DNA from 2 places in the Streptomyces sp. NPDC001594 genome. Region 1 is predicted to be linked to the other one. Evidence: riboswitches for the same ligand, from Rfam matches in the RefSeq annotation. Region 1 holds a riboswitch; the other holds the start of a gene.
What was found. Region 1 has a riboswitch for S-adenosylmethionine ahead of thrC (threonine synthase). Riboswitches for the same ligand answer to the same signal wherever they lie in the genome.

Region 1 (10,717 bases):
AGGCCGGCAAGTTCCTCGACCAGCTGTACTCGGCGAAGAACGTGACCACCTTCACCAGCCAGTACGACCTCCTGCCCGTCACCACCAGCGGCTACCGCGCCATGGAGTCCGCGCCCGGCGGCCAGGCCACCCAGCTGCGCACCTTCCTCACCGCCCTCCCGAACTCCCGCCTCTACCCGGCGGGCAAGAAGTCCTGGGCCGGGGTCAGCGAGGACATCAAGCAGAACATCGGCAAGGCGGTCCAGCCGGGCGGCCAGCCGGCGAAGGTCCTGGAACAGATAGCGGACTCGGCCCGCAAGGCGGACGGCGAGAAGTAGCCCGCCGGGGCCGTCCGGCCCCGCACCGGACCGGGTGCTGTCGGCGGGGCCGGTTAGTGTGGCGGTATGACGGACGGCGGCCAGACGGGTGAGACGGGCGGGGCGGCGGAGCAGCCGCCCGAGGCCCGCCTGACCGACGCGGAGGCCCGCCTGACCGACGCGGAGGCCCGCCTGACCGACGCGGAGGCCCGCCTGAGCGATGCCGAGGCCCGCCTGAGCGATGCCGAGGCCGCCGTGCTCGCCTACGAGGGCCGCAGCTGGCCCGGCCCCGGCGCCAAGGAGCGCGCGATACGCGAGGGGCTCGGCCTGAGCCCCGTGCGCTACTACCAGCTCCTCAACGCCCTCATGGACGACCCCCGCGCCCTCGCCCACGCCCCCGGCACCGTCAACCGCCTCCGCCGCATCCGCGAGGCCCAGCGGGCCCGGCGGTAGACCCCCGGCGGAGGGGGTCTGGGCGGCGTGGCCGCGACGCCGGTAGGGTCGTCGGCATGGGGAGCCATCCGCACCAGCCGCCGATGCCCGTGCCCGCCACCGCCGCCGGACGCGAGGGACTCGAAGCCCTCCTCCGCGACCCCGGCAGAGCCGTCGTCGCCCTCGACTTCGACGGCACCCTCGCCGACATCGTCCCCGACCCCGACCAGGCCCGCGCGCACCCCGACACCGTCCCCGCGCTGGCCGCACTCGCCCCGCGGGTGGAGGCCGTGGCCGTGGTCACCGGCCGCCCGGCCGGGGTCGCCGTCCGCTACGGGGGCTTCGCCGGGGTCCCCGGCCTGGAGCACCTCGTCGTCCTCGGCCACTACGGGGCCGAGCGGTGGGACGCCGTCACCGGCGTCGTGCACGCCCCCGCCCCACACCCCGGCGTGGCGGCGGTACGGGCCGAGCTGCCAGGCTTCCTCGACGCCATCGGGGCGTGGCGCGGGACCTGGATCGAGGAGAAGGGCCGGGCCCTCGCCGTCCACACCCGCCGGGCCGAGGACCCCGAGGCGGCGTTCGAGGCCCTGCGCGAACCCCTCGCGGAGCTCGCCGCCCGCCACGGCCTGATCGTCGAGCCGGGGCGCGCCGTCCTGGAACTGCGCCCGCCGGGGATGGACAAGGGCGTCGCACTGACCGAGTTCCTCCGGGAACGGGACGCGGGGCCGGTCCTGTACGCGGGCGACGACCTGGGCGACCTCGCGGCGTACTCGGCGGTCGAGAAGCGCCGGGCGGAGGGCCTCCCGGGCCTCCTGCTGTGCAGCGGCTCGGCGGAAGTCCCGGAACTCGCGGCCCGCGCCGACCTGGTCCTCCCGGGCCCGGGCGCGGTGGCGGCGTTCCTGGCCCGCCTGGCGGAGGAGCTGCGCGGCTAGGGGGCCGGGGGCCGCTGTTCCCCGCCGGGGGCTGGCGCGCGGCTGCTGGGGAGCGGTGAAGGAGTTGGAGAGGCTGCGCAAGGTGGCGCCGGGGTGGATGCGCTATCACACCTTGGCCGTGGCGATCGTGTCGGACCTCTGGGCCGGCCCGAACCATCCGCCAGGCCTGAGGCAGTTGGCAGACGTCCTGAGCGTGGCCAACTAAGCGCGCAAGAGTGGGATGTTGCGTCCCCGTAGTCGCCTGCTCACTGACGGGAACCACGTCCCGCACCGACTGCTCCGTCGCCGCCCCGACCATCGCCCCGTCCCGGTCAGCTGCTCGCCACCGCCCGGCGGGAACCGCCCCCCGCCCACCGCCCCGCACCCAGGGAGGCGGGTGGGCAGGCGCCGGGCGGCCGGGACGCCTCGCGGAGGAGATGGCGGGCCCGCGCCCCCGGCGGCGTCCAGTGCCCCGGCCCCGCTTTACTCCCCCAGCGCCTCCAGCTGGGCCGTGAACCAGCTCGTCGGGGGGAGGGCCGTGGCGGCTGCCGCCAGGCGCTTCGTGCGTGCCGCGCGTTCCTCCCCCGGCATCGTCAGGGCCGCGTGCAGGGCCTCGGCCGTCGCCGTGACGTCGTACGGGTTGACCGTCAGGGCGTCCAGGCGGAGCTCCTCGTACGCCCCCGCCCCCGTCGACAGGACCAGGACGCAACCCGCCTCCGACACCACCGGGATCTCCTTGGCGACCAGGTTCATGCCGTCCCGCACCGGGTTGATCAGCGCCACGTCCGCCATCCGGTACGCCGCCAGGGAGCGGGCGAAGTCGTCCTGGACGGAGAGGAGGACCGGCTGCCAGTCCTCCGTCCCGAACTCGGCGTTGATCTCCTCCGCGAGCGCGGCGACCGACGCCGTGTAGGTGCGGTAGACCTCCAGGTCCTGGCGGGACGGGTAGGCCGACGCCAGGTGGACCACCCGGCCGCGCCACTCCGGGTGGGCGGTCAGCAGCTCCCGGTAGGCGAGGAGGCCCCGGAGGATGTTCTTCGACAGCTCCGTGCGGTCCACCCGGACGATCGTCTTCCGATCCCCCACCTCCGCCCGCAGCGCGGCCAGCTTCTCGTCGACCTCCGGCCGGTGGGCCAGGGCGCGCAGGTCGTCTCCGTCCACACCCAGGGGATACTGGCCGACCCCGGTGAAGCGCGTCTCCCCGTACCGGCCGTCTTCCGTCAGCCTGCGGTGGTGCACCCCGCCCTGGTGCTCCTCGCGGGGGACGAAGCCGTCCGCGACCCCGTGCACGTCGTCCACCGTGGCGCAGCTGATGAAGGCGGCGGCCCACGCCGCCGTGTGGAAGCCCAGCTGGTCGGCGCCGAGCATGCCCCACACCAGCCGGCTGCGGATGTCGTCCGGGAGCATGTGCAGCACGTCGGGGGAGGCCCACGGGGTGTGCGTGAAGTGCGCGATCCGCAGGTCGGGGCGCAGCTCCCGCAGGGCCCCCGGGACCAGGGCCAGGTGGTAGTCCTGGACGAGGACGCGGGCGCCCGGCGCGGCCTCCTCGGCCAGGGCTTCGGCGAAGGCCTGGTTGTAGGCGGTGTACGAGTCCCAGCGCCGCCGGAACTCCGCGTCGAAGACGGGCTCGCGGGGGACGTCGTAGAGGTGGTGGTGGGTGAACCAGAGCACCGAGTTCGCGATGCCGTTGTACGCGTCGTCGTACACCGCCGGGTCGATGTCCAGCATCCGCACGCCCGGCTCGGAGATCCCCCGCCGGACCGCTTCGCGGTCGGCGTCGGAGAGGGCCGCGCAGATCCACAGGGCCTCCGGCTGCGCCGCGAGCGCCGCGGACAGGCCGGAGACGAGACCGCCCCCGCCGCGCCGGGCGCTGAGGCTGCCGTCGGCGGCGAGGGCGTACGAGAGCGGGCCGCGGTTGGCGGCGACGAGTACCTGAGAAGCCATGTCGCGAACCTAGCCCGGCGCCTCCTCGCTCAAACGTCCGGGAAATGCCCGATTCGTCACGTGCTGGTCAAGCCGCAGCCCGCCCTCAGCCCAGCCGCAGCCCGTCCGCGGACGCTCACGCCACGCGCCGGACCGCGTACTCCCCTATCTCCAGCATCGGCGGCCGCTCCTCCGTGTCCACGGAGTGGCTGCGCGGAACGAACCCGTCCGGCCCCCTCTCGAACTGGATGAGCTCCGGCCGTACGAGATGGCCGCGCGAGAGCCGCAGCTGCGCGGTGCGGTAGATCGCGGCGGCCATCCGGCCCAGTGCCTGCCCGCTCTGGTGCTTGTGCAGCCGGACCCCGACGTCGACCTGGGCCATCGCGTCGAGTCCGACGGTGTGCAGGGCGTCGACGAGCAGGCCGAGCTCGACCCCGTACCCGACGGGGAAGGGGAGACGTTCCAGCAGGGAGCGGCGTACGGCGTACTCGCCGCCCAGGGGCTGGACGAAGCCGGCCAGCTGCGGCCAGTGGAGGTTGAGCAGCGGGCGGGCCACCAGCTCGGTGACGCGGCCGCCCTGGCCGGGCGCGTCCCCCAGCGGGCGGTCGTACATGGCCTTGACGAACTGCACCTGCGGGTCGGTGAGCAGCGGGCCGACGATGCCGGAGACGAACGCGGACGAGAAGTCGCGCAGGTCGGCGTCGACGAAGCAGACGATCTCGCCGGTGGTGGCCAGCAGCGAGCGCCACAGCACCTCGCCCTTGCCGCGCACGGCGGGCAGCCGGGGCAGGATCTCGTCGCGGTGCACCACCCGGGCGCCGGCCTTGGCCGCGACCTCGGCGGTCCGGTCGGTGGACCCGGAGTCCACGACGACCAGCTCGTCGACCAGCGGCACCGGCAGGCCCTCGATCAGGTCGCGCCGGATCACCCGCACGATCTCCCCGACCGTGGCTTCCTCGTCGAGGGCCGGCAGCACCACGCTCACGGTGGTCCCGGCCGCCCGTTTGCGCTCGAGGAGCTGGTCGAGCGGTCGGTCGGCGGCGGACCAGGAGCGGTCGGCCAGCCAGCGCTCCACCTCATCCAGCACTCTCAGCACTCCCTGGCTACTCGGCGGCGGCATCAGACCCGGCGGTTTTCGGCCGAATCGTGATCCATCTCGCGGTTCGGACGGCTGTCTCAACCCACCGCCCCTTCGGTTACAGTCTTGAACAACGCGAAGGTCCACCGCATGCCGGGGGCCTCGCGACAAACGCACCGGCGCGCCTTCGAGCGCGTGTGCCGGTGCCATACCGCTCATCCAGAGGGGCAGAGGGACACGGCCCGTTGAAGCCCCGGCAACCCTCCAGTCGGTTCTCGCTCGCGCGGGGCCCCGGCTAGGGAAGGTGCCAATTCCGTCTCATGGCGAAGTGCGCCATGGGGAAGATGAGGAGAAAGGGCCTCGCCATCATGGCTGCACAGTCTGTCGCCACCTCTGCCGCTCCGGGATCCGAGACCGCCGGGTCCGTCGACCTCGGCCCCGCCACCGGCCTTTCCTGTCGTGAGTGCGGCACCCGTTTCGAGCTCGGCCCCATCTTCGCCTGCGTCGAGTGTTTCGGTCCGCTGGAGGTGGCGTACGAGCTGCCCGCCGGTGACCCGGAGGCCCTGCGCGCGGCGATCGAGGCCGGCCCGAACAACATCTGGCGGTACGCGCCGCTGCTGCCCGTCCCCGCCGACGTGGCCTCCAAGCCGAGCCTGAACCCGGGCTTCACCAAGCTCGTGGACGCGCAGAACCTGGCCAAGGAGCTGGGCGTCACCGGCAAGCTCTACGTCAAGGACGACTCCGGCAACCCGACGCACTCCTTCAAGGACCGCGTCGTGGCCATCGCCGTCGAGGCCGCCCGCGCGTTCGGCTACACCACCCTCTCCTGCTCCTCCACCGGCAACCTGGCCGGCGCCGTCGGCGCCGCGGCCGCCCGCGCCGGCTTCCGGTCCTGCGTCTTCATCCCGCACGACCTGGAGCAGGGCAAGGTCGTCATGGCCGGTGTCTACGGTGGCGACCTGGTCGGCATCGAGGGCAACTACGACGACGTGAACCGCTTCTGCTCCGAGCTCATCGGCGACCCGCTGGGCGAGGGCTGGGGCTTCGTCAACGTCAACCTGCGCCCGTACTACGGCGAGGGCTCCAAGACGCTCGCCTACGAGATCTGCGAGCAGCTCGGCTGGCAGCTGCCCGACCAGCTCGTCATCCCGATCGCGTCCGGTTCGCAGCTCACGAAGATCGACAAGGGTCTGCAGGAGCTGATCAAGCTCGGCCTGGTCGAGGACAAGCCGTACAGGATCTTCGGCGCCCAGGCCGAGGGCTGCTCCCCGGTGTCCACGGCCTTCAAGGCCGGCCACGACGTGGTGCGCCCGCAGAAGCCGAACACGATCGCCAAGTCCCTGGCCATCGGCAACCCGGCGGACGGCCCGTACGTGCTCGACATCGCCCGCCGCACCGGCGGCTTCGTCGAGGACGTCGACGACGAGCAGGTCGTCGAGGCGATCCGGATCCTGGCGCAGACCGAGGGCATCTTCGCCGAGACCGCGGGCGGCGTGACCGTCGGCGTGACGAAGAAGCTCATCGAGAACGGGGTCCTGGACCCCTCGCTGACCACCGTGGTCCTGAACACCGGTGACGGCCTCAAGACCCTGGAGGCGGTGGCCGGCACCGGCCAGACCGCCACCATCCGCCCGAGCCTGGACGCGTTCCGCGCCGCCGGCCTGGCCTGACCCTTCCCTCGCACTACACGGAAAGGCGGTAGCGCCATGAGCGTCAACGTCCGCATCCCCACCATCCTGCGCACCTACACCGGCGGCGCCGCCGAGGTCCCGGCCGAGGGCGCGACCCTGGCCGAGGTGATCGACTCCCTGGAGGCGAACCACCCGGGCATCGCCGCGCGCGTCCTGGACGACCAGGGCAAGCTGCGCCGCTTCGTGAACGTCTACGTCAACGACGACGACGTGCGCTTCGAGGGCGGCCTGCAGACGGCGACGCCGGACGGCGCGGGCGTCTCGATCATCCCCGCCGTCGCCGGCGGCTGCTGAGCCGTCGCGCGCCCGGAAGTAATCAGAATTGCCCCCTCCGCTAGAAGCGGAGGGGGCAATTCTGCTTGATTGGGCGCGGTAGAGTTGGGGAAGTCCCCTCCGCTGTTCTTGCCCGCCGCATATGAACGGGCTGTATGAGGGTTGACATTGAGTCAACATGCGTGCGCCTTTTGGGGCATTGGTGCGGTTCGTCTGGCCCGACTTGCCCAGGAATACGCCAACTTTTCAGCCCATTTCCACGTTTGCGCGTGTCCAGATTTCTCGTCGGAATGACCTGTTGCAGACAGCAGCGGTGCGGATACATTCAGCCCCGGTCGAGGCGTTCCGGCGCAAGTTCTGACCCGGGTCCGCGAAGTGCGGACCTGCGCAAGGGCCAGTAATAGGGGAGTTAGGCATGGCTCAGGGCACCGTCAAGTGGTTCAACGCGGAGAAGGGCTACGGCTTCATCGCGGTCGACGGTGGCGCGGATGTGTTCGTCCACTACAGCGCCATCCAGATGGACGGGTACCGCACCCTTGAAGAGGGTCAGCGGGTCGAGTTCGAGATCTCGCAGGGCCAGAAGGGTCCGCAGGCTGACATGGTCAAGCTCGCGGCCGGCTGAGTCGAAGCGCGATCGGCCACCGACGCACGCACCAACACGTGAGGGGCCCCCATCCCGGCCGGGATGCGGGCCCCTCACGTATGTCCCGGACCGGTACGGCGCGCACGCCGGCCCGGCATGTCTCGAAGCCGCTTGCACTCGTGGGGGCCGAGTGCTAATCATTGGCGTTAGCACTCTCCGGGTGAGAGTGCTACAAGACGAGGACCGGGCCGGTGAGGCCCGCAGGGTCCGGCGGGAAGGAACCGCCGGGTCGGCAGGCCGTCCGTCGCGGGCGCGGGCGCGGTCCGGAGCAATCCACCCTCCCCTGACGCTTGGCGGCGTGGGGGGAACCCCAGTCCTGGAGGACCACTTCAGATGGCCAAGATCATTTCGTTCAACGAGGAGGCCCGGCGCGGTCTCGAGCGTGGCATGAACCAGCTCGCCGACGCCGTCAAGGTCACCCTTGGCCCCAAGGGTCGCAACGTCGTCCTTGAGAAGAAGTGGGGTGCGCCCACGATCACCAACGACGGCGTCTCCATCGCCAAGGAGATCGAGCTCGAGGACCCGTACGAGAAGATCGGCGCCGAGCTGGTCAAGGAAGTCGCCAAGAAGACGGACGACGTCGCCGGCGACGGTACGACCACCGCCACCGTCCTTGCCCAGGCGCTCGTCCGCGAGGGTCTGCGCAACGTGGCCGCCGGTGCCAACCCGATGGCCCTCAAGCGTGGTATCGAGAAGGCCGTCGAGGCCGTCTCCGCCGCCCTGCTCGCCCAGGCCAAGGATGTCGAGACCAAGGAGCAGATCGCTTCCACGGCCTCCATCTCCGCCGCCGACACCCAGATCGGCGAGCTCATCGCCGAGGCCATGGACAAGGTCGGCAAGGAAGGCGTCATCACCGTCGAGGAGTCCCAGACCTTCGGTCTGGAGCTGGAGCTCACCGAGGGCATGCGCTTCGACAAGGGCTACATCTCGGCGTACTTCGCCACCGACATGGAGCGTATGGAGGCGTCCCTCGACGACCCGTACATCCTGATCGTCAACTCCAAGATCGGCTCGGTCAAGGACCTGCTGCCGCTCCTGGAGAAGGTCATGCAGTCCGGCAAGCCGCTGCTGATCATCGCCGAGGACGTCGAGGGCGAGGCCCTGTCGACCCTGGTCGTCAACAAGATCCGCGGCACCTTCAAGTCCGTCGCCGTCAAGGCCCCGGGCTTCGGCGACCGCCGCAAGGCCATGCTCGGCGACATCGCCATCCTCACGGGCGGCACGGTCATCTCCGAGGAGGTCGGCCTCAAGCTGGAGAACGCCGGTCTCGACCTGCTCGGCCGCGCCCGCAAGGTCGTCATCACCAAGGACGAGACCACCATCGTCGACGGTGCCGGTGACAGCGACCAGGTCCAGGGCCGCGTCAACCAGATCCGCGCCGAGATCGAGAACTCCGACTCGGACTACGACCGCGAGAAGCTCCAGGAGCGCCTCGCGAAGCTGGCCGGCGGCGTGGCCGTCATCAAGGCCGGCGCCGCGACCGAGGTCGAGCTCAAGGAGCGCAAGCACCGCATCGAGGACGCCGTTCGCAACGCGAAGGCGGCCGTCGAGGAGGGCATCGTCGCCGGCGGTGGCGTGGCCCTGCTGCAGGCCTCCTCGGTCTTCGAGAAGCTGGAGCTCACCGGTGACGAGGCGACCGGCGCCAACGCCGTGAAGCTCGCGCTGGAGGCCCCGCTGAAGCAGATCGCCGTCAACGGTGGTCTCGAGGGCGGCGTCGTCGTGGAGAAGGTGCGCAACCTGGCCGTCGGCCACGGTCTGAACGCCGCCACGGGCGAGTACGTCGACATGATCGCCGAGGGCATCATCGACCCGGCGAAGGTCACGCGCTCCGCGCTGCAGAACGCCGCGTCCATCGCCGCGCTGTTCCTGACCACCGAGGCCGTCATCGCCGACAAGCCGGAGAAGGCCGCCGCCGCTCCGGGCGGCATGCCGGGCGGTGACATGGACTTCTGATCGGCCCCGCGCTGATCGGCTGTTCTCGAACGAGGGCGGCACCCCTTCCTTGCGGAGGGGGTGCCGCCCTCGGGCGTTTCAGTGGGCGTAGTCCTTGAGCTCCTCGGTGGTGAGCGGGAACCCGACCGGCTCGGGGAGTGCGAGGGTTCCGCCGTATGGGCAGGAATCCTGCTGGCGGTAGTGTCCGCCTTCCGGCTCGCTGTAGACGGTGAGGGTGTCGCTGTCACGGTCGATCAACAGGAACACGGGAATGCCCGCCTGTGCGTATCCCTCGTGCTTCTCCTGCCTGTCGCGGGCCTCGGTGTCGTGGTCGTGCGACGTGACCTCGACGGCCATCAGGACCCCTGCGGGATCGGACCACTCGCCGTGGCCGGCGAAGTGCCGCTGCGGGGCGAGCACGCCATCGGGCCGGGCGCGGCCGTTGCGGTACTGCTCGGTGCGGAGCCCGCGCTCGCGGTACAAGCGCAGGTCGGGGCGGTGCGCCATGCACTGGTCCGCGACCCACATGATGATCTCGTCGTGGTCGCCGTCAGGCACCGGCTTGACCTCCAGCCTTCCGTTGATGAATTCGAGCGTGACGGTCTCGGGTGCGCGGCTTGCCAGCGTCTCGAAGTCCTTCAGGGACATCTGGGCGTGTGCGGCGGTGCTGGGGGTCATGGCGTCGCCTCCTCGACACCATGGTGCCCGGGTTCGGCGGCGGCGGAGCGGGGGACTGGTCATCGGCGGTTCCCTTCGCGGACGCGGGCCGCGTGGGCGCGGACCTCGGCCGGGGTGAGGGTCGGGGTGAAGACGGGTGGGCGGGGGCTTTGCGGGCGGCAGGCGCGGCAGCGGCCCTCGGTGAAGGCGGTGGGCGGGCCGGGCGCGCGGCATTCGGTGCATTCGGCGCGGACCGGGGGCGTCGCCGGGGCCGGGGCGGGCGGTGCGGCGGGGAGCTTGGCCTCCAGGCGCTTGCGGAGCAGGGCCGCCGGGTGATGGACCACGGGCGGCAGCCCGGCGGTGAGGGCGAGCCGGATGCGGTCGGGGGTGATGCCCCGGTCCAGCCAGGGCACGAGGAGCGGGGCCAGGGCCGTGCAGTCGGCCTTGGAGAGCGCGAGGGCGGGGGCGACGCGGCCGAGCGAGGCGAGGATGCCGTAGGCGGCGGGGCCGGGGTTGGGGCGGGGGTCAGGGGCAGGCCCGGGGCCGGGGGCGGCTGGGGGCGGTGGCTGTGACGGGGCCGGGGTGTGTGGTGGGGGCGGGGGTGCCTGGGGGAGTGGTGGTGGGGCGGTCGGTGCGGGGGAATCCCTCTGGGTGAACCGGGCCCACCAGGCGCCGTCGCGGGCGGTGCGGGAGAAGTAGGTACGGGTGACCCACCGGGTGGCCTCCCCGGGCAGCCGCTGCCGTACGCGGTGCAGGTGCCCGGCGGTGGCCAGCCGGTTGAGGGCGGTGCGCAGTGCGCACTGGCCCCCCAGGGGCAGGACCGCCGCGAGGGTCTTCACGCTGATGTCGGCGCCGTCCGGCAGCCGGTCGAGGTACCCGGC
Region 2 (10,717 bases), on a different contig from region 1:
CCGGGACCACGACAAGGTGCTGCACGGTCGCGAGACCGGCATCATCAAGCGTCTGCCGCACGGTGAGTTCGTCGAGGTCCACGAGCCGCTGCCGCAGGGCAAGCTGCACACCCTCACGGCGCACGAGCAGTACAAGCCGCTCGAACTCGGCCCGACGGTCGACGAGAACGGTGTCGAGCGCAAGGTGACGCGCGGCGAGAAGCTGCGCGCGAAGCTGAGCAAGGGCTTCTACGCGGAGGGCAACCAGATCTCCAAGCCCACCACGGAGGAGTACAAGGAGATCCAGTCGGGCCACGGCCACCACTGATCTCCGGTAGGACCGCTTGAGGGATCGATCCAGGTCGATCCTGGTGTCGCCACGGCAAGAGCCCCCGTCCAGGGTCTGGACGGGGGCTCATTGCCGTCTCCGGGGCTGGATAGGCTGAGATCCTTCCCTTTGGACGGGAGAACCCGACGAGCAGCAGGAGCTGACCATGAACGTTGCGACCCCGGCAGGCGGCGACAGCGTGGCGGCCCCCACCTGGCCGGGCATCCTGGAGGCCCTGCTCAGCGGCCGCGACCTCACCTCCGACGACACCGCCTGGGCCATGGAGCGGATCATGCGCGGGGAGGCCACCGACGCGCAGATCGCCGGCTTCGCTGTGGCCCTGCGGGCCAAGGGCGAGACCGTCCAGGAGTACACGGGCCTGGTCCGCACGATGTACGCCCACGCCAACCTGATCGAGGTGCCCGGGCGGACCGTGGACATCGTCGGCACCGGCGGCGACGGCGCCAAGACCGTCAACATCTCCACCATGTCGGCCATCGTCGCCGCCGGAGCGGGCGCGAAGGTGGTCAAGCACGGCAACCGGGCCGCCTCCTCCGCCAGTGGCTCCTCCGACGTCCTGGAGAAGCTCGGCGTCAACCTGGGCCTGACCCCGAAGCGGGTGGCGGAGGTCGCCGAGGAGGCCGGCATCACCTTCTGCGCCGCGGTCGTCTTCCACCCCGCCCTGCGGTACGCGGCCTCGGCCCGCCGCGACCTCGGGATCCGCACCGCCTTCAACGGCCTCGGCCCGCTCACCAACCCCGCCCGGGTCACCGCCCAGGCGGTCGGCGTCGCGGACGGCCGGCTGGCCCCGATCATGGCCGGGGTGCTCGCCGAGCGGAACACCTCCGCCCTCGTCTTCCGCGGCGACGACGGCCTGGACGAGCTGACCACCACCGGCACCTCCCGCGTGTGGTGGGTCCGCGACGGCGGGATCACCGAGCACGCCTTCGACCCGCGCGACGTGGGCATCACGACCGTCGACATCTCCGCCCTGCGCGGCGGCGACCCCTCCTACAACGCCGACGTGGCCCGCCGGCTGCTGGCCGGGGAGACCGGCCCGGTGCGCGACGCCGTCCTGTTGAACGCGGCCTCCGCCCTGGTCGCCCTGGACCCCGGCACGGGCTCGCTGGAGGAGGAGCTGTCCGCGGGCATGACCCGTGCGGCGCATTCCATCGACTCGGGCGCCGCCCGGGCCGCGCTGGAACGCTGGGTGACGGCCAGCAACGCCTGAGCCTTCCCACTCGGCCCCGGTCCACCATGTGGACCGGGGTCTTGCGTGTGGCGGACCGTGTGGCAGGATGCTCTCCAAGGTCACGAGTGACAGCGTTTAGGCCCCGGCTTGCTGTCCGGCAACCCTCCTTCCGTGGCGGGGTGCCCCGGGTGATGACCAGGTCGTAGGCAGCGAGGTCTACGGCAAGCGCGGATCCCTCGACACCAGGGGTCCTGGTCTCTCGAGGAGCGTTTTCCGTGAGCAAGCGAATGCGATAGGGCGACTCCGCCCCTCCTTCATCCCTCGGAACAGGGTCCCTTCCGCGGACCCGCATCCCTTCCGAGGCACTTCCCGTACCCCTGACGGCCGACGCCGACGACGCGCGCCGCCGTACCCGCGTACGGGGTCACCGAAGCCATTCAGCCCTGCCTGCCGGGAGATACCGCCATGTCCGCATCCCTGAACGCCGCCACCACCGACGCCTGCGCCCCCGCCGCTGCCACTGCCGAGGGCCCTTGCTGTGCCGAGCCGCTGGCCGTCCTCGGCCGGGACGTCACCGTCCCGCTCGTCACCGGCGGCGAGGTCACCTACGCGGCCCTGGACTACGCGGCCAGCGCCCCGGCGCTCCAGCGGGTCTGGGACGACGTGGCCGCGTACGCCCCGTACTACGGCAGCGTCCACCGCGGCGCCGGCTACCTCTCGCAGCTGTCCACCGACCTCTTCGAGCAGAGCCGGGCCACCGTCGCCGAGTTCCTCGACTGCCGCGCGGGCGACCAGGTCGTCTTCACCCGGTCCACCACCGACTCCCTCAACCTGCTCGCCGCCGTGCTCCCGGCCGACTGCCAGGTCTTCGTCTTCGAGACCGAGCACCACGCCTCGCTGCTGCCCTGGCGCGACGCGCAGGTCACGTACCTCAACGCCCCGCGCACCCCGGCCCAGGCCGTCGCCACCCTGGAGCGGGCGCTCGCCGACCGCGACCCCTACGGCCCCGCCCTGGTGTGCGTGACCGGCGCGTCCAACGTCACCGGTGAGCTGTGGCCGGTCAAGGAGCTGGCCGCCGCCGCGCACGCCCACGGCGCCCGGATCGTGCTGGACGCCGCCCAGCTGGCGCCCCACCACCCCGTCTCGGTGCGGGAGCTGGACGTGGACTGGGTCGCCTTCTCGGGGCACAAGCTGTACGCGCCCTTCGGCTCGGGCGTGCTGGCCGGGCGCGCGGACTGGCTCCAGGAGGCCGAGCCGTACCTCGCCGGGGGCGGCGCCTCCCGCAAGGTGGCCCGCCGCGAGGACGGCGGCGTGGACGTCGAGTGGCACACCACCGCCGCCCGCCACGAGGCCGGCTCCCCGAACGTCATCGGCGTCTACTCCATCGCCTCCGCCTGCCGGGCGCTTCAGGAGGCGGGCTTCGAGGGCCTCGTCGCCCGCGAGCGGCACCTCGTCGCGAAGGTCCGCGAGGGCCTGGCGGAGGTCCCGGCCGTCCGGATCCTCTCCCTCTTCGGGGACGACGCCCCGCGCGTCGGCGTCATCTCGTTCGTGGTCGACGGCTGGAACAGCTCGCACTTCGCGGCGGCGCTGTCCGCGGAGTACGGGATCGGGGTGCGCGACGGCCTGTTCTGCGCCCACCCGCTGGTCCGCACCCTGCTCGGCAGCGAGCCGCAGGCCCAGGGCGAGTGCGGGGCGCCCGAGGCGGCGCCGGGCGAGAGGTCCCTGAACGCGATCCGCGTCAGCTTCGGTGCCGGCACCCCGGACGAGCACGTGGAGCGCTTCGTCCGCGCGGTGCGGGAACTCGTCACGTCCGGCGCGAAGTGGCAGTACCGCACGGAGGACGGCCGCTGCGTCCCGGCCGTGTAGCGGGTTGTGGTCGCCGGCGGGGCCGGGTCTTCCAGCCCGCCGGCGACTGAGGCGCGGCCCGGGGAGAGGGCTACGCGTCCAGCCCGATGGCGAAGGCCGCTTCCAGGTCGTGCTGGGAGTACGTGCGGAACGCGACGTGCGTGTCCGTGGCCTCGACGCCCGGGATCTTGCTGATCCGGCCCGGGATGACGTCCGCCAGGTTCTCGTGCCGGGCCACGCGGACCAGCGCGATCAGGTCGTACGTACCCGTGACGGAGTAGACCTCGCTGACACTGTCCAGCTGCGCGATGGACTCCGCGATCTCGGGGATCCGGTCCACGCTGGTCTTGATGAGCACGATCGCGGTGATCACGGTGGGCTGTCTCCCTCGCCGGCAGTGACTGTTCGCCTCACTCTAGTCGTACGGCGATATCGCGCCCACGCGTAGCAGAACCCCACCGAGAAGCCCACGACATGGGCCAGGTACGCCACCCCCGGCCCGCTCCCGGCCCGGTGCGCGGCCAGCCACTGCAGCCCGAACCAGAACATCAGCACGATCCACGCCGGGAAGCGCAGCGGCAGGAACAGCAGGAACGGGAACAGGCTCGTCACCCGCGCCCGCGGGAACAGGCACAGGAACGCGCCCAGCGCCGCAGAGATCGCGCCGGACGCCCCGACCAGGGTCTGGTCGGAGGAGGCGTTGGCGGCCGCGTAGACGGCCAGGGCCACGTAGCCGGTGCAGAGGTAGAAGACGAGGAACGCCGGCCGGCCCATCCGCTGCTCCGTCATGGCGCCGAAGACGTAGAGGAACAGCATGTTCCCGAGCAGGTGCAGCCAGCTGCCGTGGACGAACAGCGCCGTCAGCGGGGTCAGCAGGGGGCGGACGCCCCCGGAGAAGAGCTCGTCCGGGACCACGCCCCAGTGCCGGAAGTAGGCCGTCCCCGTCTCCATCAGCCTCTCGCCCGTCCCGAACGACGGGTTCAGGCCGGAAGCCGGGCTCGTCAGGAAGGCCGCGCAGCAGCCGGCGATCAGCGCGTAGGTGACCACGGGGCCCCGCGCCGCCTCGCGGACGGCCCGCCACTTTACGATCATGCGACAGAGCATGACGCAGGCGGACCCCCCTGAGGGTGGTGCCAGGCCGTAGGGTTACGTGCTGCGGTCCGCCGACGGCCGCGGAAGGCTTTAATTGAATGAGCTACGAAGGAGAGAGCGGCCTGATGACGACGGTTCCCCTGCCGACCGACACCACCCGGTGGCGCTGCACCCTGTGCGGCAACCTCACGCGGTTCGATGTCACCCGATCGTCGAAGGTCGTGGAGTACGTCCACCTCGATCTGGCCGGGGAGCCCAAGGTCGAGGAGCGCGAGGTGGTCAGTGAGACCATCGAGTCGGTCCGCTGCCGCTGGTGCAACGCGGTGGACCAGATCGAGCTCGTCGACAGGCCGGGCGCCGACTCCTGAGGGAGCCGGGCCCACAGTAGATCACGGTAGGGGTGACGGATTGTGGAGCCAGGAAGCGGCGCCGGGCCGGCCGACGCGGCCCGCGACGCCGCGGAGGTCCTCGACCGCCCGCTGCCGGAAGGCGTGCGGCGCCGGGTCGTCGCGCTCGTCTCGGACGCCTTCGGCGGCCTGACGGTCGCCGACCTGCCCGCGCAGCTGCGCCAGTACGCCCGGTTCACCCCGACCCGGCGCGCCAAGTTCGCGGGCACCGCGATGGCCGCCGCCGTGGAGAGCGACGGGGTCTTCCGCAGCCGGGTCGCGGAGAAGGTGCGCGAGGCGCAGCCGGAACTGTCCGGGGCACTGGAGTCGGGTGCCCCGCCGGCCGCCGCGGACCCCCTGGACGTGGCGGCCGCCGCGTACGTGCTGCGGCCGGCCGGCTGGGTGAAGCTGGTCGCCGCCGCGGGCGAGGAGGCGCAGCGCGCCGACGCCGAGCGGGCGGACGACGAGAACCGGCGCGAGCTGGAGCGGCTGCGCGAGGAACTGGCGCAGCTGCGCGAGGCGCAGCGCAGCGGCGGCGAGCAGGTGCGGGCCGATCTGGAGCTCGCGCGCAAGGAAGCGGAATCGCTTCATCGCAAGCTGCGCAGTGCTTTGAGCGACGTCAAGCGGGGAGAGGCGGCGCTGCGCAAGCTCGGCGGCGAGATCGACGGGATCCGTGCCGAGGCGGCCGCGCAGGTGGCCGCCGCCGAGAGCGAGTCCCGGCGGCTGAAGTCCCGTCTGGCGGAGGCGGAGTCGGCGCTGGAGACCGCGCGCCGGGCCACCCGTGAGGGGCGCAGCGTCGAGGACATGCGGCTGAGGCTGCTGCTGGACACGGTGCTGGACGCGGCGGCGGGGCTGCGCCGCGAGCTGGCGCTGCCGCCGGTCTCGACGCGGCCCGCTGACACCGTGGACGCCGTGGAGCCGGGCCGGATGACCCCGAAGGACATCGCGGCGCGGGCTCTGTCGGAGACCGATCCGGCGCTGCTGGACCAGCTGTTGGCGCTGCCGCAGGCGCACCTGGTGGTCGACGGCTACAACGTGACGAAGACCGGCTATCCGACGATGCCGCTGGAGAAGCAGCGGCTGCGGCTGCTGGGCGGGCTGTCGATGCTGGCGGCGCAGACCGGCGCCGAGATGACGTGCGTCTTCGACGGGGCGGAGCTGGCGGCGCCGGTGCTGCTCGCGCCGCCGCGCGGGGTGCGGGTGCTGTTCTCCAAGGCCGGCGTGACGGCGGACGAGTTGATCCGCCAGCTGGTGCGGGCCGAGCCGCCCGGCCGTCCGGTGGTCGTGGTCTCCACCGACCGCGAGGTGGCCGACGGGGTGGCGAAGGTGGGGGCCCGGCCCGTGGCGTCGGCGCTGCTGCTCAAGCGGCTCGCGCGCGTTTCGTAGCGCTTGGCGGCTTGTGCGCCCGATGTAACCGGTGTGTGTGATGCCCGAATTGACGGTACGTCCGGGAGACGTACCGTCAAGGGCGCTGCACGCAGCGTGGGCGGTGGGCAAAGAAGCCGGAAGGCGAGCGGATTTTTACGTTCCGGGATTTGAAGTGATCACAGGCGGGTCACTAGGGTCTGCTCAAACCTCCGTTCGGTAGGTCACTCATTCGGGGTGTCGACGGGGGTCCGCTGCCTAAGGAGCTCGCGTCCGTGGCGTCCCACCGTCGACCCAAGCCGCCGACCCGCACCCGCGTGAGCGTCCTCACCGCCCTCGCCACCGCGGCCGTCGCCCTCTCCTCCCAGTCGGCCATGGCCGCACCCGCCCCGGACCAGCCGAACAAGGACGAGGTCAAGACCAAGGTCGACGCCCTCTACGAGGAGTCCGAGCAGGCCACCGAGAAGTACAACGGGGCCAAGGAGCAGCAGGACAAGCTGGAGAAGGAGATCGCGCAGCTCCAGGACCAGGTCGCACGCGGCCAGGACGAGGTCAACTCCCTGCGCAACGCCCTCGGTTCGATGGCCACCGCCCAGTACCGCGGGGAGGGCATCGACCCGACCGTCGCGCTCCTGCTCTCCGGCGACCCGGACGCCTACCTCGACAAGGCCTCCACCCTCCAGCAGCTGAGCGGCAAGCAGGTCGAGCAGATATCGGCGATCCAGGCCAAGCAGCGCAGCCTCGCCCAGAAGCGCCAGGAGGCTTCGGGGAAGCTCGCCGACCTCGCCGCCGTCCGCAAGGAGCTGGCCGAGCAGAAGGCCGCCTCCCAGAGCAAGCTCGCCGACGCCCAGGCCCTCCTCAACACCCTGACCGCGCAGCAGCGCGGCGAACTCAAGAACGACGCGGCCAAGGACGGCGCGGCCTCCGCGAAGGCCGCCGGCGGAGGCACGGGCGCCAAGCCCGGCGCCGCCAAGGGCTCCGGCCGGGCCGGAGCCGCCCTCGCCGCCGCCATCACCCAGGAGGGCGACGCCTACCACATGGGCGACACCGGCCCGAACTCCTGGGACTGCTCGGGCCTGACCCAGTGGGCCTACGCCCAGGCCGGCGTCAGCATCAGCCGCACCACCTACACCCAGGTCAACGACGGCACCCGCATCGGCCGCAGCGAGCTCCAGCCCGGCGACCTGGTCTTCTTCTACAGCGACCTGCACCACGTCGGCCTCTACGCGGGCAACGGCCAGGTCTTCCACGCCTCCAACCCCACCGGCGGCGTGCGCTACGAGGCCATGAGCAACATGCCCTTCCAGTTCGGCGTCCGCGTCGGCTGACCCGCACCCCCGCCCCTCCGCCCCACGGGTGCGCCGTACACCGCCCATCCGGGGGAATTACGCGGACCCGCGCTGACCGCACGCCCCGCCCCTGACCTGTGCCAGAGGCGGGGCGCCCCCGTACGGCCCTCCCGCGGCCGTTGGCCGGTGCGTGGCCGCCGCCGCTACTGTCTGCCAGCGCGGAACCCGGCACACGGCCGTCCACGGGGGCGGACCCGGGCCCGCACAGCGGACAGGGAGCGGTGCCACGTGGGATCCCATCGCCGGCCCGGGAACGGCGGCCTCGACCGGAACGCCAAGGTCACCGTCCTCACCGCCGCCGCGGCCACCGCCGCCGTGGCCATGACGGGCGCACCCGCCCTCGCCGCGCCCGGCCTCCCGCACGAACCCGCCACGAGCTCCCGCGCCCAGGTCGACCGGCTCTTCGAAGAGGCCGAACAGGCCACCGAGAAGTTCAACCGGGCCGGGGAGAAGGCCGACGCGCTGCGCGCCGAGATCGGCCGCGCCCAGGACGCCGTCGCCCGCGCCCAGGACCGCGTCAACACCATGCGCGGGCTCCTCGGCACCTTCGCCGGAGCCCAGTACCGCTCCGGCGGCCTCGACCCCACCGTCGAGCTGATCCTTTCCGAGGACCCCGGCGCCTACCTCGACAAGGCCGCCGTCCTCGACCGGCTCGGCGGCCGCCAGGCCAGACAGCTCGCCGAACTCCGCGAGGAACAGCGCCGGATCGGCCAGCAGCGCCAGGAGGCCTCCCGCAAGCTCGCCGAACTGGAGACCCTGCGCGCCGAGGTGGCCACCCAGAAACGAGCCGTCACCGCCAAGCTCGCCGAGGCCCGCAGGCTCCTCGACGGGATGCCCACCGGAGAACGCGCCGACTTCGAGCGGGCCTCGCGCTCCGGCGGCCGCCCCGACGCCCTGCCGGACCTGCCCGACCTCCCCGTCGGCGGCGGCCACGCCTCCGGCCGGGGCATGGCCGCCGTGATGGCCGCCCGGGCGGCGCTCGGCAAGCCGTACGTGTGGGGCTCCACCGGCCCCTCCGGCTTCGACTGCTCCGGGCTGATGGTGTGGTCCTACCGGCAGGCGGGCGTCTCCCTGCCGCGCACCTCCCAGGCCCAGCGGTACGCGGGCCGCCGGGTGCCGCTCTCCCAGGCCCAGCCCGGGGACCTCGTGACGTACCGCTCGGACGCCAGCCACGTCGGCATGTACGTGGGCAACGGCCAGGTCATCCACGCCCCCTACCCCGGCGCCCGGGTCCGCTACGACCCCGTCGGGATGATGCCGGTCTCCTCCGTCACCCGGCCCTAGGGGGTGTCCGCCAAGTACCGCCTGCCCCGCGACGCCCGGCACGCACTCTCGCCGCACCGGGCGCAAGACCGAGTACCCCCAGTACGAGGTCTCGCGCCCGGCGCAGCGAGAGCACGCGCCGGAGGCCGCGGGGCCCGCCCTTCGGGCGGACGGCGCTACTTTGCGGACACCCCCTCCCGCCCCCTGCGTACGATCGGCGGATGGATCCCGTCCGCCGCGCCCTCGTACGCCTGCTGCTGCCGGCCCTGTGCGTGCTCGTGGCCGCGGCGGGATGCGCGGCGCCCGCCCCGCCCGTCGACGCGCAGGTGCGGCGGGCCGTGGCCGGCTGGGCGGCGGCCCCGCCCGCCCGGCTCGCCGCGATCCCGCTGGAGGGCTGGTCCTACGAGGTCACCTCGGTCCGGCGGGAGGGCGACCGGGCCCACGCGCACGCCGAGCTGCGCTACCGGCTCGCCGGCTACGACACCGCCCCCGCCGGGTCGGCCCGCGAGCTGACGCTGACCCGCGGCGGCGGCGCCGGCAGCGGCGGTACCGCCTGGCGGGTCACCGCCGACGGGCCCGCCCCGGGTGCCCCGCCGCAGCTCTGGGACCAGGGGGAGGTGGCCGTCGTCCGGGGCGCCCGCTCCCTCGTCCTCGGCGTCGGCCAGAGCCCGCAGACCCTGTCGGACATCGCGGCCGAGGCCGACCGGGCCGTCCCGGCGGCGAGCGCCGCCTGGCCGGGTCCGTGGGCGGGGCGGGTGGTCGTGCTGGTCCCGGCCGGCCTCGACGCGATGGCCGCGCTGCTGGGCCGGCCCGCCGACGCCTACCGGGGCATGGGGGCCGTCACCACGGGCGCCACCGGCGGCGGCCCCGCCCCCGCGGACCGGGTGGTGGTCAACCCGGAGGGCTACGCGCAGCTCTCCTCGGCCGGGCGGCAGATCGTCCTCACCCACGAGACCACCCACGTCGCCACCCGCACCGCCACCACCGCCCGGACCCCGCAGTGGCTCTCCGAGGGCTTCGCGGACTGGGCCGCCTACCGGGGCGGCCCCCTGGGCCCCGCCGAAGCGGCCCCCACCCTCGCCCGGGCCGTCCGCCTCGGCGACCTCCCCGCCGCCCTCCCCGAGGACGCGGCCTTCGCCTTCGGCGGCGACCCGGACGCCATGGCCCGCGCCTACGAGGGCGCCTGGCTGGCCTGCCGCCTCATCGCCGCCCGCTGGGGCGACGCGGCCCTCGTCCGCCTCTACGGGCTCGCCGGCCGCGAACCCCTGCCGGCCGCCCTCGACCAGGCCCTGACCACCGACCTGCCCGCCCTCACCCAGGCCTGGCGGCAGGCGCTGCGCGAGGAGCTCGGCTGACCGTCCGGTACGTTGGCGGGGATGCACAAGACGCTGATCGTGACCAACGACTTCCCGCCGCGCCCGGGCGGCATCCAGGCCTTCCTGCACAACATGGCGCTGCGGCTGGACCCCGAGCGGGTCGTCGTCTACGCCTCCACCTGGAAGCACGGCGCCGAGGGCCGCGAGGCCACCGCCGCCTTCGACGCCGAGCAGCCCTTCACCGTGGTCCGCGACCGCACCACGATGCTGCTGCCCACGCCCCGCGTGACCCGGCGGGCGGTGTCCCTGCTGCGCGAACACGGCTGCGCGTCGGTGTGGTTCGGCGCGGCCGCCCCGCTCGGGCTGATGGGCCCCGCCCTGCGCCGGGCCGGCGCCCGGCGGCTGGTCGCCACCACCCACGGGCACGAGGCGGGCTGGGCACAGCTGCCGGCCGCGCGGCAGCTGCTGCGGCGGATCGGCGAGGGCACGGACACCCTCACCTACCTGGGGGAGTACACCCGCTCACGGATCGCCTCGGCGGTGACGGCGTCCGCCGCGGCGAGGATGGTGCAACTGCCGCCCGGCGTCGACGAGAAGACCTT

Region 2: linked by a shared signal. The riboswitch ahead of ACFY0O_RS07910 (aminotransferase class V-fold PLP-dependent enzyme) and the one ahead of thrC (threonine synthase) in region 1 are both predicted to bind S-adenosylmethionine.

The regions. Positions count from the first base shown of each region.
Region 1 is NZ_JBIAVB010000027.1:12,265-22,981, forward strand. Features, by position in the region: gene ACFY0O_RS35630 (extracellular solute-binding protein) at 1-317, shown strand, start outside; gene ACFY0O_RS35635 (DUF3263 domain-containing protein) at 510-749, shown strand; gene otsB (trehalose-phosphatase) at 806-1,660, shown strand; partial or broken gene ACFY0O_RS35645 (transcriptional regulator) at 1,710-1,865, shown strand; gene ACFY0O_RS35650 (trehalose-6-phosphate synthase) at 2,123-3,583, opposite strand; gene ACFY0O_RS35655 (glucosyl-3-phosphoglycerate synthase) at 3,699-4,649, opposite strand; SAM riboswitch class I at 4,853-4,991, shown strand; gene thrC (threonine synthase) at 4,985-6,310, shown strand; gene ACFY0O_RS35665 (ubiquitin-like small modifier protein 1) at 6,347-6,625, shown strand; gene ACFY0O_RS35670 (cold-shock protein) at 7,020-7,226, shown strand; gene groL (chaperonin GroEL) at 7,581-9,200, shown strand; gene ACFY0O_RS35680 (Uma2 family endonuclease) at 9,279-9,857, opposite strand; gene ACFY0O_RS35685 (hypothetical protein) at 9,917-10,717, opposite strand, start outside.
Region 2 is NZ_JBIAVB010000003.1:341,774-352,490, reverse strand. Features, by position in the region: gene ACFY0O_RS07920 (cytochrome bc complex cytochrome b subunit) at 1-307, shown strand, start outside; gene trpD (anthranilate phosphoribosyltransferase) at 474-1,538, shown strand; SAM riboswitch class IV at 1,617-1,733, shown strand; gene ACFY0O_RS07910 (aminotransferase class V-fold PLP-dependent enzyme) at 1,965-3,365, shown strand; gene ACFY0O_RS07905 (Lrp/AsnC ligand binding domain-containing protein) at 3,436-3,717, opposite strand; gene ACFY0O_RS07900 (rhomboid family intramembrane serine protease) at 3,714-4,436, opposite strand; gene ACFY0O_RS07895 (hypothetical protein) at 4,562-4,804, shown strand; gene ACFY0O_RS07890 (NYN domain-containing protein) at 4,844-6,208, shown strand; gene ACFY0O_RS07885 (NlpC/P60 family protein) at 6,463-7,515, shown strand; gene ACFY0O_RS07880 (NlpC/P60 family protein) at 7,765-8,820, shown strand; gene ACFY0O_RS07875 (hypothetical protein) at 9,021-10,154, shown strand; gene ACFY0O_RS07870 (glycosyltransferase family 4 protein) at 10,176-10,717, shown strand, end outside.